Regions from separate parts of the Weissella sp. ESL1156 genome, predicted to be linked through region 2. Evidence: riboswitches for the same ligand, from Rfam matches in the RefSeq annotation. Region 2 holds a riboswitch; each other region holds the start of a gene.
The links. Region 2 has a riboswitch for thiamine pyrophosphate ahead of thiW (energy coupling factor transporter S component ThiW). Riboswitches for the same ligand answer to the same signal wherever they lie in the genome.

Region 1 (5,423 bases), 540 kb from region 2:
TGATGATATCTAGAGAATTTGTATTTGGTGAAAACAAATTATCATCAGCTAATAGTGGCGCTTTTGGAAAGACGAAAATTACCTGTAATTAAGTGGCTTAGTCAGTGACTAAGAATTAGGGTGGAACCGCGTTATCAAACGTCCCTATGTCAAATTTAATTTGGCATGGGGATATTTTTTTATCCTCATGCAGTGAGGTATATTTATGAATAATCAGTCTGAACGTGAGTTATCACGTGGTCTCAAGGCACGTCATGTACAAATGATTGCCATTGGTGGTGCGATTGGAACGGGTCTATTTTTAGGATCAGGTTCGGCAATTAAAGCAGCAGGTCCAGCGCTAATTTTAGCGTATGCCATCACTGGTTTATTTGCCTATTTAATGATGCGTGCGGTCGGTGAACTATTACTTTCGAATACAAAAGTTCGTTCATTCATTGATTTTGTGCGAATTTATTTGGGTGATAAATGGGAATTTGCTATTGGTTGGGCATATTGGTTAAGTTGGGCAAGTTTAGCCATGGCTGATTTAACAGCTAGTGGTATTTATTTGCGGTATTGGTTCCCATCATTACCACAGTGGATTACGCCATTAATCGTTATTATTGTATTAGTAACATTTAATTTGATTAACGTTCGGTGGTTTGGTGAATTAGAATCATGGTTTGCTTCAATTAAAGTATTTGCGATTTTGGCATTGATCGTTGTCGGCATTGGTCTAATTCTTTCAGGATTCCATACAGGTGGCAATACAGCTAGTTTTAGTAATTTAGTGTCACATGGTGGTTTCTTTGCAACAGGATTTAAGGGCTTTATCATGGCATTTCCAATGGTGATCTTTGCTTTTACAGGAATTGAAATGGTTGGTTTAACTGCTGGTGAAACAGAAAATCCTGAACGTGATTTACCAAAAGCAATTAATTCAGTGCCCGTGAGAATTGGTTTATTCTACGTCGGGGCCATTGCGATTATTATGTCAGTTTATCCTTGGAATCAAATTGATACATCACAGTCCCCTTTTGTACAGGTGTTTTCGGGTATGGGGATTAAGTTTGCAGCAACGCTAGTTAACTTTGTTGTCTTAACAGCTGCTTTATCAGCGGCGAACTCAGCGATTTTTTCAACGTCACGTACATTATACGTGCTAGCAAAAAATCGCCAAGCACCTCATTCACTAGCAAAAGTGTCAAAGAATATGGTGCCTGTTACAGGTATGTTGGCATCATCGATTGTGTTCTTAGTGGTTGTCTTATTAAACTATTTCTTCCCTTCAAAAATATTTGCGATGATTACCAGTGTTGCCACAATGAGTTTCATTTTTGTTTGGTTACTGATTATGGTTGCACATATTAAATATAGGCAAACACAAGCAGCGATTAATAATCCCTATAAAATGCCACTATTTCCGGCGACAAGTTATTTAACGATTATTTTCTTTATCATTGTGTTAATTATTTTAGCAATTAACGTTGAAACCAGATTATCAGTCTTTCTAACCATTCTATTCTTTATCTTGTTACTGGGTGGTTATAGTTTGTGGTCAAAACGTCGGCGTCAGGAATAAATGAAAAATAAGCGTGAGATAAAAGGCTTCAGTCTTTTGGAAGACATTTAAGGACGGCAATCTACCAATCAAATTGATAGATTGCCGTCCTTTTCAGCTGTTCAAAACGACCGATGTTTTTATTAATAACGATGACTAATCTTCTAATAGTAGCTGAAAAGCAAGTCGTTCACCATTTGGGACAGGCATAAGCACGTGACCACGATATTGAAAACCAGCTTTTTTAACCGTCTTTTGCATCCCCTGATTAATTTCATGGGTATCAATCCGAATATCACGATAGCCATGCTCTAATGACAATATCACTAGATCATGAATTAAATGATGTGCGAGACCTTGACCACGAACATCTGCATCGATGGCAATGCGATGTAGACAGAGATATTGTGACTCATGACCTAACCATGAACCATCAATGTCCTCATAAGCTTGCTCAGGTCCGGGCACTAATTTACCAACACCAGCCACCTGATGATGATGGATGAGCACATAGACAAGGCCATTCTGAATATCTTGCACAAATTCTTCTCGTTGGGGCTCTGCTGATCCTTGCCATTGGGGTGAATTTTGACTGCCGAGATAGGCTACTGCCTGTTGAATAATACGATAAATAGCATCAACATCCGTTAATTTTGCTTGTCGCGTATAAGTTAATGACATGGATATGCGCCTCCCGATATAATTGAAATTTTGTACTTCATTATAGCAAATAATTAAAAAAATTGGTTTATAAAAAAATAAGCTAATAAAACGGTGATTTTTTAACTTATTATAAGGAATGATTAGATATAATAATAATTAATGGCCATTTATATCGCCATGAACACGAATATAGTGATAAACGACATGAAATGAGGAAATAATCAATGCAAAAACGACCAGGAGATATTATCTTCCGTGCTGTTAAAGGTGCATTAATTGGATCAGGATTTATTTTACCAGGCATTAGTGGTGGTGCTCTTGCCGCCGTCTTTGGATTATATGAACGCTTAATTTTATTTATGGCAAATCCATTGAAAAACTTTAAAGCAAATGTCCGGTTTTTCTTACCAGTTGGAATTGGTGCAGTGCTGGGTATTTTTTTACTATCATTTTTGATTAGCTTTATGTTAGGAGAAATTGAAAGTGTTGCACGTTGGTTCTTTATTGGTGCTATTTTAGGAACGGTGCCAGCATTATGGTACGAAGCGGGAAAAATGGGACGATCACAATGGGATATCGCATTGTCCATAATGGCGTGTATTTTGATGTTAATATTCTTATGGTTTGGCCGACCATTATTTTCAACCATTGAGCCCAGCATGGGCGCTTGGTTTTTAGCTGGTGCATTGATTGGATTAGGATTACTTGTACCAGGATTGAGTCCATCTAATTTTTTAATTTATTTAGGACTATACAAAGGAATGAGTGATGGTATTAAAAACGGTGATTTAACGGTATTGGTCCCCCTTCTCTTAGGATTGATTGTGATTGTTTTAGTATTTGCAAAAGTCATGGCGTATGTTTTTAAAGTTGCTTATGCCAAGTTGTTCCATATTATTTTTGGTATTGTGATGGCATCAACAGTGATGATTATCCCGATAGATTATACTGGTTTCACTGTTTGGCATTATATGTTTGCAGTTATCTTATTAGCTCTTGGCACAGGATTGGGCTGGTGGATGGGTCGTTTAGAGCAGATGGTAAAGCCAGAGATGGGGTCATAAATAGTGGTTTAGAATTTCATAGTAGTGAAATTTGAGGTGGTGACTTGTCGTATGATACAAGATAAATGATGCATGCAACGGCTCATCATTGAAAGCGATTTCAATAATGAGTTGTGTTTCATAATTAAACGTGCTATGGTTATCTTGTTAAGTTAATTAACGTATCTGGGGTGCTGTCAAGCTGAGAATATACCCACTGAACCTGATTTGGTTAATACCTGCGCAGGAAGATACAGTCCGAACATAGTAATTGATGGGCAGTCTTTTTGTGAAAACAAAGAGGCTGCTTTTTATATTTTACGAGGATTGCATAAAGCAATTGGTAAAAACAAAATCTAAACAACCATCGTCTGGGGTGCTGTCAAGCTGAGAATATACCCATGAACCTGATGTCGATAATACGATCGAAGGAAGTACGATATTTGACTGTGTACAAATACCCTTCTTTCGTGATCAGAAAGGAGGGTATTTTTTTGATTATTTTAAATGGTGAACAAATCGCAAATATGGCTGGTAAGACACTAGTCGATTTATTACAAGAAAAAACAGATATGATGCAAAATGTTGTCGTGGAATTAAATGGCAAAATTATTCATCGTGAAGAATTAGCGACACAAAGATTATCAGAAAATGATCATGTTGAACTAATTTCTTTTGTTGGTGGTGGTTAGAAAAGAGGACAAATAAAATGACACCAAAATTTCAAGGCGTAGCTGTCGCCGACTTCTTTGAGGGCATGAAAGCACGTAATGTTGCTGGTACAACGGAACCTTTGCAAAATGCGCAAGTTACGATTGCTGGTGCAGGTGGTTTAGGTTCAAATATTGCAATTGCACTTGCCCGTAGTGGTGTTGGTCATTTAACAATCATTGATTTTGATACCATCGAAATGAGTAATCTTAATCGGCAACAATATAAAGTTAGTCAGATTGGGATACCTAAAGTTGTGGCATTGAAGCAAAATTTATTAGAATTTAATCCATTTATTGATATTGATATCCAGCAGGTCAAAATAACGCCTGATAATATCGAAATATTATTTGCAGATTGTGATATTGTCTGTGAGGCGTTTGATAACCCAATGGCCAAGGCGATGTTATTGGATGGTATAACCAACTTTTATCCTGACAAGCCACTTGTTATGGGCAATGGTATGGCAGGATTACATGTCACTAATGAGATGAAAACAAAACAACAGTTACCAAATGTTTATATTTGTGGAGATGGTTATAGTAAAGGTGCTGAAGGACTGATGGCACCACGTGTTATGGTATGTGCTGGTCATGAGGCTAATGCCATCTTACGGTTATTAACTAAGCGCCCCGTTTTAGCAGAATAGGAGATAAATAATCATGGTTGAAAGTAATGATGATTTAATTATTGGTGGTCACCATTTTTCTTCGCGTTTCATTTTAGGATCAGGAAAATATTCATATGAATTAATTGATTCGGCAATTCATCATGCTGACGCACAAATTATTACAATGGCTTTGCGCCGAACGAACGCAGCTGAAGAAAATATTTTGAATTATATTCCTGAAGATGTCACGATTTTACCAAACACATCTGGTTGTACGAATGCTGAAGAAGCTATCCGCATGGCACGTATTGCTCGTGAATTAAGTGGTAGTGATTTCATTAAGCTTGAAGTTGTACCAGATAAAACTTACTTGTTACCTGATAATGAAGAAACAATCAAAGCAACGCAGGTTTTGGCAGATGAAGGATTTATTGTGATGCCATATATGTTGCCTGATTTAAATGCTGCGCGTAAGTTAGTGGCCGCAGGTGCTGCAGCTGTGATGCCATTAGGAGCGCCAATTGGTACGAATCAAGGCTTGGCAACGAAAGCGTTGATTCAAATTTTAATTAACGAAATTGATGCACCGATTATCGTTGATGCCGGTATTGGTCGTCCAAGTCAAGCAGCTGAAGCTATGGAAATGGGTGCCGCTGCAGTAATGGCTAATACAGCGATGGCAACAGCTGGTGATATACCATTGATGTCAGAAGCCTTTAAGTTAGCTGTTCAAGCAGGCCGAAAAGGCTATCTTGCACATCTTGGTCGTGTTTTGGATAAAAAAGCTGCGGCATCTTCACCAATAACGGGTATTAGTAAATAATTATGTCGAATGAAACTGTACAATTAGGTG
Region 2 (5,423 bases):
GTTGATCCAATGCGGATCATCACTACCCAGTACTGATAATTCATTCAAGAATAATTGTCGAAATTCTGCAATTCCTGAAGTTCTTGCTTTTCGTTTTGCCTGTTCACCTGAAATATTTAAATAACTAATGGCACAGATCGTCGCCATCTCTGTTGGCATGTCTGTCCCCAAGAAAGCTGCAATCAACCCACCTAATGTATCACCAGATCCTGTAAAACGATCTAATTCATCCACACCATTTGAAAGTACCCAAACGTTATTTTTTGAAACAACGATGTCCTTTACGCCAGTGGCAACATAGGTTAATTGTGACGAGCGAGCTTGTAGTGCTGCAATCAAATGACTTATTTCTTCATCTGTCTGGTCAAGTATGCTGCCATCCACACCACGGCTATTTGTTGCTAAGCCACAAAGTGCGCGCATTTCAGAAATATTACCACGGACAACAGTTGGCTGCATTAGCATTAACTTTTGTGCAATTTGCATAGCTGATGTCGCACTTGCAATTCCCACAACATCTAATACAAATGGTTTTTGTTGCATAGCCAATTGTCCAGCAGCTAACAAGCTTTTTTCTTTATTAGGCGATAAACTACCAAGATTTAGTAATACAGCATCTGTTTGACTCGCTAAATCATCAAAAGCACGCACATCTTCTGTCATAATTGGTTTTGCACCAACATAGAGTAATGCATTTGCAACAGTTTCAACAGATATGGCATTCGTAATACAATGAACGAGCGGTGATTTTTGAAGGGGTATTGTGATTCCTGTCAATTTCATGCCCCCTTTTTACCATTAAACAGGCGCATCATATCTTTAAAAAGTGTGATTTTCTTGGCCTGTTGCCAAATTAACCATGCGGCAATAGCACCCATAAAAGTTGCCCCCAAAAATCTTGGTGTATACAACAACCAATATAAATCTGTTTTTGTTCCAGTGAATAATACCATTACTGGATATGACATTAATGATCCGATAATTCCTGTTCCAATTATTTCACCGATAATTGAACCGTAAATATTATGAGTTAACCTTGCCCCAACACCTGCTAATAAAGCACCAAATACTGCACCAGTCAATGCTAATGGCGGAATTCCCATCATCATCATTCGAATAATACCACAACACGTTGCCATAATTGTTGCATATAATGGTCCCATTAACACGCCAGCCAAAATATTGATCACACTCGACATTGGTGCCATCCCCTCAATCCGTAAAATTGGTGATAAAACGACATCTAAGGCAATCATCATCGCTAAATAGGTGATTTTCCTAACATTTGTATTCATTGATATTCTCCCTCAATTTAAAATTTGTTTGGCGATGTTGACTAAAAAACGTTCAATAAAAAAGCCTCCTTGCAATAAAAAATCACAAAGAGACCATGAAAATGCCTTATATGCACAATTCCTTCGCTTAAATAACTAAAACAGGTACGGAGGGTTTAGAGATAATCTCTTTCTCAGCTAATACAGCTCCCCTTTGTGATATCTATTTAATTTTATATTATTATAGTAACACATTAACAATTAAAAATACGTTTAAAGAATATCGTGATTAGTTGCTTGTGTGATATATTTCCAAAATAATTCATTCGCCTTTGATTCATGCATTTGTTTACATCTCATAAAGCCAAAATTACTTGTTGTATTTGTTCCTATTTTACGCTTAATTAATGGACCATCATTTGTCATATCAACTCTTTTTTCCATCATTAGGGCAATTCCCATCCCATTTGAAACCATGTTTAAGATAATATCGATTCTTTCACCTTGATATGATACCGCAGATGCCAATTGTTTTTTATCACCCATGACTCCTAATTTATTGAAAATTAATGTCTCTTCTCCTTCAAGCAGCAATAATTCTTCTGACATTAAATCGTTTAATGAAATAATTTGATGATTTGCTAATGGATGATTTACCGGAAGAATACAAACTAAATTATCCTGATCCGTTAATAACGTTTCAATGGTTTGATTATTTGTAGACGTATAATGACCAAATACAATATCAGCCTGATTATTATTTAAAGAATCTAACAATAAATTATCTTTTATTTCTGAAAAATGTAACGTAATCTCTGGATACCGTTGATGAAACGCACTCATCAATGAAAAGCCACGATAATTTGAAAAAGTTGGCATGGTATGAATCGTTAAAACATTATCTGACTCTGTATTATGTTGTTCTAACGTTTGTTGTAATGCCGAAAATTCATGTAAAATTTTTTTAGCATACATCTCTGTAATACGACCAGACTCTGTCAAATAAATATGCCGATGTTCACGTTTAAAAAGTCGTGTCTTTAATTCTTTTTCTAAAGATAAAATTTGCTTTGAAATATTCCCCTGTGTTGTATATAATCGGTCTGCTGTTTCAGAATAATTTCCCGTTTCCGCCAAATCAAGAAAAACAGCAAATTTATGAATATCCATAATATATCCCCTTATTCATTACTGTTTGGAATAGTTTACCACAAACCAATCAATGTTGACATACTAAAAAGGAAGTCAGATAACAAAATCCGACTTCCTTTTTAATTAATCAAATTTATTTTTCAGAAATTGCTGCAATTCCTGGCAACGTCTTTCCTTCAAGATATTCTAGAGAAGCACCACCACCAGTTGAAATGTGGCTTAATTGATCGGCAACACCCAATTGTTGTACGGCGGCAGTTGAATCACCACCACCAACGATCGTCGTTGCACCATTAGCAGTAACCTTAACAAGTTCTTCACCAATTGCTAGAGTTCCCTTTGCAAAGTTTGCCATCTCAAACACACCCATAGGTCCGTTCCAAACAACCGTCTTTGCATCTGAAAGAACTGATTTGAATAATTCTACAGACTTAGGACCGATATCAAGTCCCATGTAACCATCTTTAATGTCACCCTCTGCAACGTAAGTCTCAGCATCATTTGCAAATTTATCTGCAGCTATTGCATCAACAGGTAGAATTAACTTATCACCAGCATCGGCAATCAATTGCTTAGCAAGTTCAACCTTGTCCTCTTCAAACAGAGAATCACCAATCTTTTCACCCTTAGCGGCAGCAAATGTGTATGCCATACCACCACCGACAATCACTTTATCTGCCTTTTGTAATAAGTTTTGAATAATTGTAATTTTGTCAGAAACCTTTGCCCCACCAATAATGGCTACGAATGGACGCTTAGGATTTTCAACAGCACCACCTAAGAACTTAATCTCTTTTTCCATTAAGTAACCAGCCGCGGTTTGTGAAATATTTGCTGCAATTCCAGCATTAGAAGCATGTGAACGATGAGCTGTTCCAAATGCATCATTGACGAATACATCACCTAATGATGCCCAGTAAGCACCAAGTGCAGGATCATTCTTAGATTCACGCTTCACAACTTCACCATCAACAACATCAGCATAACGCGTGTTTTCGAAAATCAACACTTGTCCATCTTCTAACTTGTTGATTGCATCTTCCAACTCAGGACCCTCAATAGCAGGTACAAACGTTACGGGTTGACCAAGTAAATCAGCCAAACGTTGTGCCACAGGCTTCATTGAAAGTCCTGGCTTATCATCCTCGCTCTTAATGCGTCCCAAGTGTGAGAATAGAATTGCTCGTCCACCTTGTGACAAAACATACTTAATTGTTGGTAATGCTGCAACAATACGGTTATCGTTTGCAACTTCTTGACGCCCATCAACTTCTTTAAGCGGTACATTGAAGTCAACACGCATCAATACTTTCTTACCCTTTAATTCTAGGTCTTCAACTGTTAACTTTGCCATGGAAATTTTCTCCCTTTTTTACTTCAAATACTACGAATCTTATATAAAAAACGGGTGGTTCAGACTATTACTAAACCACCCGTTTTCAATAATAGTTAAGTAACTATTAAAGTGTTGCCAAGTGCAACAAAGTACGGATCATGTTTGAAGTGAAACCATACTCGTTATCATACCAAGCAGCAGTTTGTACTAATTGCTTATCACCAACTGTGATAACCTTAGTCAAAGTTGGATCAAACACAGCACCGTGTGTATCTCCAATGATATCTGAAGATACAATTTCATCATCATTGTATCCAAATGAATCATTCTCATACTTCTTTACTGCATCGTTAACTTCTTCAGCAGAAACCTTCTTTGACAAAACTGCTGTCAATTCAGTCACTGAACCATCAACAACACCGACACGTTGTGCGTGACCATCCAACTTACCAGCAACTGATGGGACAACTAGACCAATAGCCTTAGCAGCACCAGTTGAGTGAGGAATTGTGTTGACAGAAGCTGCACGGTTTGAGCGCATCTTCTTACCCTTAGGTCCATCCAATAGCATTTGTGTACCAGTGAATGCGTGAACAGTCGTCATTAAACCAATTTCTACACCAAATTCCTTGTCCAAAGCATTTGCTAATGGTGCAAGTGATTGTGTTGTACATGAACCGGCAGATACAATGTTGTCATCTGCAGTCAATGTATCTTGGTTAACACCATAAACAACCGTTGGAACTTTACCAGCAGGTGCTGAAATCAAGACCTTCTTCGCACCAGCATCCAAGTGAGCTTGTGACTTTTCTGCTGAAGTATAGAATCCAGTTGACTCCAATACAATTTCAACACCGTCATTTGCAACCCACTTCAAGTTAGCTGCATCACGCTCAGCGTATACACGGATCTTCTTACCATCAACGATGATTCCCTCTTCGTCAGCTGAAACTTCAGCATTCAAAGTACCATGAGTTGAATCATACTTCAACAAGTATGCCAACATAGCAGGGTTAGTTAAATCGTTAATTGCAACAACTTCAATGTCGTCCGCTGTATCTTTCAATTCAAGAATACGACGAAATGCCAAACGACCAATACGGCCAAAACCGTTGATACCAATCTTAACAGTCATATTATTAAGATTCCTCCCAGAAAAAATTCTTTTGTAACGTTTCTACATGATTTATTATACGACTTTGTTTACAATTTCGCAAACAACCCGGTTAACACCTATTTTAAGTTTAATTTGATAATTTTAAAATTAAACTCGGATGGAAAAAATAGTTGTTAATGTGTCATTCACTTATCTATCTACAACAACTATTATACGATAAATAGGAAACAATTGCTTTTTATTTGCTTACATCACTTTTCTTGTTAAAAATTTTTCAATAAAACTTCTTCTATTTTGTTAGTAGTAACTGGTGTACCACCACATTCATATCCGAGACCGTTCATTATTTACTTACATTGTGAATTATTGAACTTTATTTACCTAATAAAATTTTATGTGCTTCTTTGCCATCTACACCACCTAATCGAATCAGACCATATTGTAACAACAACTTTAATCCTCGTATAATCCGATGAAAATTGCCGGCTAGTAAATATTCAATCATTGTTATAACTGCCATTGCAGCAATCCACAGGCTAGTAAA
Region 3 (5,423 bases), 390 kb from region 2:
TGCCTTTTGATTTGCCACTATTGTTAAAACAAGTATTTATTATTCAGGCCGCTATGCCTGCTATGACGAACGCTGCAGTTATGGCATTACAATTTAAAGCTGATTATAAATTTGCATCCATTAGTATTACACAAACGACATTGTTAATGTTAGTCGTTATTCCAATTTTAATGGTAATTATTAGTTAACGATTAATAAAAATCCGACTTGCATTCTAATCATTATTTGTATTATGGTGAAGATAGATGAATGAAATATTTATTCATCAAAACAAGAATACAGAAAAGATTAAGGAGGCAATATAATGATTTTATTTGGCACAAAGGCATGGGCAAAGCAGACATTGAAGGCTGCCGGAATTAATCAGATTCCTGTTGCAAAACGACCAACTCGTCTTGCAAATGCAACAACAACTGCTCTTTACCAAGCTATTTTCAGTCATAATCTCGTTTAAAATTTATTAAAAATATAAGATACGGAGATGAATGTATCTCAAAAAAAGTTGGACTACTGTTATTATTCAGTAAGTTCAACTTTTTTGGTTATTTATACTAAATAAAATAAAAATATTGCATATTATTTCATTTATTGTTAATATAATGGCAACATGATGAAGATTTGTTTGGAGGATTGCAATAAATGAACGAAATAGATACGACAATATACCAAGATGCATGGTTAAATGATTTAATTGGCTTATTAAAAATTCCCTCAGTGCGTGACGATACAAACGCTACGATGACTGCACCTTATGGACCGGGTCCAAAAGCAGCTCTTGATTTTATGATGTCGTTAGCACAACGTGATGGCTTTGAAAAAATTGGTACAGTTGGCAATCGTGCTGGCTATATTTATATCGGTCCGGAAAATGACAAGCAACCAATTGGCGTCATTGTACACGTAGATGTTGTCCCCGTTAATGATATTGATCAATGGGAAACAGAACCGTTTGTACCAACCATTAAAGCAGATCATCATATCTATGCACGTGGTGCTGACGATATGAAATCTGCTGTTATGCTAACTTACTATGCAATTAAAGCAATACAAGATGCACATTTACCTTTAAAGCATCAAATTCGTTTTATTATCGGGACTGATGAAGAAAGTGAATGGGCTGATATGCATCAATATTTTGCTGAAGAAGGGCAATTACAATATGGTTTCTCACCTGATGGCTCTGCTCATCTTTCTTATGGTGAGAAAGGTATTAGTCAACTAGATCTATATTTTGATGCAACTAACGATGCAGATGCACCGCTAAAATTATTATCATTTCACAGTGGTTCAGCAACAAATGTTCTACCAGGGTCTGCAACAGCAATACTAACAGGTCTATCAACGACTGAAGTTAAGCCATCATTTCAAAAATACTGCGATAGCCACAAAGTTTCTGGTTCACTAACTGAACATGACAATAACATCATATTAAAGTTACAAGGGATTGCAACACACGCCGCACGACCAGAAACTGGGAAAAATGCTGCGACATACTTAGCTAATTTTCTAAAAGACTACCCATTTAGTGGACAAGCTGCAAAATTTTTAGCATTTATTGGTGAAAAGTTACATCAAGATCCTTATGGTGAACATTCGGGTTATGGTAAAACCGAGCCAAAACTTGGTAAAACAAGTCAAAATATTGGCATAACTGACTTTGTTCGTGGTGAGACAGGTCATATTAATCTAAACTTCCGCTATTCATTAGCTTTTGACGAGCAGCAAACGATTGATCAAATTATCCAAGACGAACCATGGTTAACTAATATTGTTCGTGATCCGGCTGGACTTGTGCCACACTACGTCGATCCAGAGGATAAGTTAGTGACATTATTGGCCAATGCTTATCAATCAGTAACTGGACAATTGCCTGAAGCCGGTGTTAACGGCGGAGCATCATTTGGACGTTTAATGTCTAATGGTGTTGGCTTTGGTGTTTTACCAACTAATGAACCATCAACGGCTCATGCTGCAAATGAATCTTTTGATTTAGACTTATATGAGAATGGACTGAATATTTTAATCACCGAAATTTTAGCACTAGCCAATAACTTATAAAACAAACTATTTTGCCATTAGCCATCTAAAGTTTAAAGCATAATGAAAGCGTTGACTTGTCCTATGTTAAGTGCAATAATCATGTTGTAATTAAATAATTTACTAGGGGAGCTTTATGCTGAGATGTTTTTAAAACAGACCCTTTGAACCTGTTTAGTTAAGACTAACGAAGGAAAGTAATGGTAAACTTGCATTTTCAAGCACAAATAACCAGGATTTCCTGATTATTTGTGCTTTTTAGTTACCACATATTTGGGAGGAATCATGATAGAAGTACCACAGGTCATTACAATTGCGACAACAGATGCCAGTGGAGGGGCAGGCATTAATGCTGATTTAAAAACATTCCATAATCAACAAGTTTATGCTGCAACAATTGTTGTTGGTTTAACTGCGCAAAATACGTATGGCGTTCAAGGGCAGTATACAATTCCATCAACGTTTATTTTAGAAGAATTTAAAAGCATTGCGGATGACTTAGATATTAAAGCCGCTAAAACGGGCGCTTTACTAGATGCTAATCGTGTCCATGCAGTTGCTCAAGGTTGGCAAAAAAACAATTTTGGTAAATTAGTTGTTGATCCAGTTATGGTTGCAAAAGGGGGCGCACATTTATTGAGTGATGAAGCCATTGACACTTTAAAAGCTGAATTAATACCCCTTGCATTCCTAATTACGCCTAACTTACCGGAAGCAGAAGTCCTAGTCAAAAAAACTTTAGTCACTGATAATGATGTCATAGAAGCGGCAATTAAATTACAAAAAATGGGTGCACAAAATGTCTTGATTAAGGGCGGTCATCGCCCAAATTCACAAAATGAATATGTCGATTATATACTATATGCTGATGGTACGTCAGAATGGTTAACAATGCCAGGAATTAAAACAAATCGAACTCATGGAACCGGAGACACACTGTCTGCCTTTATTACTGCCAACTTAGCTAAAGGGTACGCATTAAAGGATATTATGCCAAAAGCAAAGCAATTTACTTATGAAGCCATTCGCCAGACAATCAATGTTGGTCATGGACATGGTCCCTTAAATCATTGGGTAGATGTTCAAATGGAGGAAAAGAAATGATTTTTCATAATTATTTATTGGAACAATCAAGTGATATTCGAAAAAATATTTATCAAACATCATTTGTACAGGGAATCGCTTCAGATAATTTGCCACAAACTCAAAGAGATTATTATGTTGCCCAAGATACCTATTACACAAATTATTTTGGACAATTATTTGATTTAGCAACAAAAAAACTAACCGTATCACAACAGGCGGCTCAACCACAGTCATCGGATGAAGAATTAGCTCATGAAGCCTTGTTAGCTAGTCCAGCAAGTTTGGATATTCTACCTGATGTACATAACTTAGCATATCTCGATCATATGGAACAAGCCATTAAACGTGGTGATGCAACAAATGCAATGTTGGCGCTATTACCTTGTACAGAGTCTTATCATTTGATTGGTCAACAATTCATCAACACGACAAAAAATAATACGTATTTACCTTGGTTATCTTATTATACTAGTCCTGACTATACTGCATTCACGCACTGGAGTTGGCAAGTTATTGACCAACAAGTCCCAAATTGGCAGACGTTATCAACAAAACAACAACAAACCTATTTAGAGACGTATTTAACATCTTATCAATATGAATTATCTTTTTGGGAACAGGCAGCGAAACATTAATCATTATTGAATGATATACTATAAGTGTCTATAAATAAGAGGAGGACAAATAAATGAACACATTAATTTCAGTTGCAATTGCACCATTTGGTGTAGGAGATGAGTTAAGTAGTTACGTTAACGACATTATTGGGGTCATTGAAGAATCTGGTCTAACATACAAAACAACAGCCATGGGAACCGAAATTGAGGGGGAGTGGTCTGACGTTATGGGAACAGTGCAAAAAGCAATTCAAACACTAACAGATCAGGGAATCCGTGCCTATGTTTCATTGAATGCAGATATTCGTCCTGGACACACAAACACGATTGAAACAAAGTTACAGAAGTTAAGTCATAAACTAGAAGGTTAATTTATTTAAACTTGAGAGTCACTAATCTGAAATAGTTAGATTAGTGACTTTTTTGAAATATTATCAAAAATTCAAATCGCGTTAATGCACTTTTTGTATTGTATATGAAATTATAAATCAACGTGAAATCATTTTTTAAAATTGTTTTTATAGACAAATCCCGCAAATAGGACTATATTTATTTTTGCAAGCGTTTTCAAAACCGTTTGCAATGTACTGCTCTTGTGCAATTAGGTGTGGGAACTTTTACGCATGGAGTATTTTTAATACACCCATTTTGAAGATGTTTCATCAATTAGTCATTGATCCATCCACTGGTAAAACAGCATCTGTACAGCCTCATTTGGGATCTATTTCATTGATTTTTTCAATTGGCGCTTTAGCCTTATCATTATCAACAATCTTTGTTGGTAGTTTAGTTAAAAAGTTTGGTGTGCGTGAAGTGACGATAACTACTGGCATTTTATTTGGTGTTTCGGTCTTTATTGCTTCACGTGTTCATTCATCTAACCAATTATGGTTATATTATATTTCAGCAGGTGTTATGCTTGGGGCAGCTGATGGTATCGCTTATATGGTAACTCTTTCAAATGCCATTAAGTGGTTTCCTGAAAAAACTGGGTTAATTTCCGGTATTTCTGTTGCTTTTTATGGTTTAGGTTCATTTGTTTTTAAATATATTGATTCCGCTATTTTAGGTAATAATATTGTTCATAATCTTCCATATGCTTTAATGGGTTGGGGATTTTTATCAATGATCCTTATTGTCGGCGGTGCGATGTTTATCCATGATGCCCCTGAAGTAAAAGAGGCTACTACTGTGGATGATGGTATGCATCATGAATTTACAACAAGTGAAATGTTACGTCAGCCTCAAGCTTACTTGTTATTTATTGCATTATTAACGATTTCATTGTCAGTCTATCTAACTGGGATTGCATCCAACTTAGGGACTAATTTAGCTGGATTGGACATTGCCCAAGCAACGAACGTCGTTGCTTTAGTTGCTATTGCTAATGCACTTAATTGGCTCATTATCTGATAAATTTGGACGTAAACCTATGTTTATCTTATCTTACACGGTAACCTTTATTGCCGTTGCAATATTAGCATTTAGTTCTCATCTAAGTGTACCTGTATTCTATACCGCAATGATGGCGGTAGGCTTCTTCTTCGGTGGTACGATTACAGTATACCCAACAATGGTGGGCGGGTGGGCGACTACTTTGGTCTAAAGAATCATAGCCAGAATTATTCATTGATTTATCAAGGATTTGGGTTTGGAAGTTTAGCAGGAGCCATTATCTTGTCA

Region 1: it holds a riboswitch for thiamine pyrophosphate, as region 2 does, so the genes downstream of both, thiS (sulfur carrier protein ThiS) here and thiW (energy coupling factor transporter S component ThiW) in region 2, are expected to answer to the same signal.
Region 3: it holds a riboswitch for thiamine pyrophosphate, as region 2 does, so the genes downstream of both, thiD (bifunctional hydroxymethylpyrimidine kinase/phosphomethylpyrimidine kinase) here and thiW (energy coupling factor transporter S component ThiW) in region 2, are expected to answer to the same signal.

The regions. Positions count from the first base shown of each region.
Region 1 is NZ_CP196372.1:1,445,695-1,451,117, reverse strand. Features, by position in the region: gene ACSKY2_RS07485 (amino acid permease) at 206-1,564, shown strand; gene ACSKY2_RS07480 (GNAT family N-acetyltransferase) at 1,700-2,224, opposite strand; gene ACSKY2_RS07475 (DUF368 domain-containing protein) at 2,431-3,270, shown strand; TPP riboswitch at 3,427-3,516, shown strand; TPP riboswitch at 3,612-3,701, shown strand; gene thiS (sulfur carrier protein ThiS) at 3,744-3,941, shown strand; gene thiF (sulfur carrier protein ThiS adenylyltransferase ThiF) at 3,959-4,609, shown strand; gene ACSKY2_RS07460 (thiazole synthase) at 4,623-5,393, shown strand; gene ACSKY2_RS07455 (hydantoinase/carbamoylase family amidase) at 5,396-5,423, shown strand, end outside.
Region 2 is NZ_CP196372.1:28,370-33,792, reverse strand. Features, by position in the region: gene thiM (hydroxyethylthiazole kinase) at 1-783, opposite strand, end outside; gene thiW (energy coupling factor transporter S component ThiW) at 780-1,295, opposite strand; TPP riboswitch at 1,397-1,498, opposite strand; gene ACSKY2_RS00230 (LysR family transcriptional regulator) at 1,548-2,444, opposite strand; gene ACSKY2_RS00225 (phosphoglycerate kinase) at 2,560-3,780, opposite strand; gene gap (type I glyceraldehyde-3-phosphate dehydrogenase) at 3,887-4,897, opposite strand; gene ACSKY2_RS00215 (hypothetical protein) at 5,253-5,423, opposite strand, start outside.
Region 3 is NZ_CP196372.1:415,293-420,715, reverse strand. Features, by position in the region: gene ACSKY2_RS02100 (AEC family transporter) at 1-188, shown strand, start outside; gene ACSKY2_RS02095 (hypothetical protein) at 305-454, shown strand; gene ACSKY2_RS02090 (Sapep family Mn(2+)-dependent dipeptidase) at 640-2,058, shown strand; TPP riboswitch at 2,153-2,250, shown strand; gene thiD (bifunctional hydroxymethylpyrimidine kinase/phosphomethylpyrimidine kinase) at 2,323-3,141, shown strand; gene ACSKY2_RS02080 (TenA family protein) at 3,138-3,758, shown strand; gene ACSKY2_RS02075 (MTH1187 family thiamine-binding protein) at 3,812-4,111, shown strand; gene ACSKY2_RS02070 (MFS transporter) at 4,395-5,153, shown strand; gene ACSKY2_RS02065 (hypothetical protein) at 5,173-5,346, shown strand; gene ACSKY2_RS02060 (hypothetical protein) at 5,325-5,423, shown strand, end outside.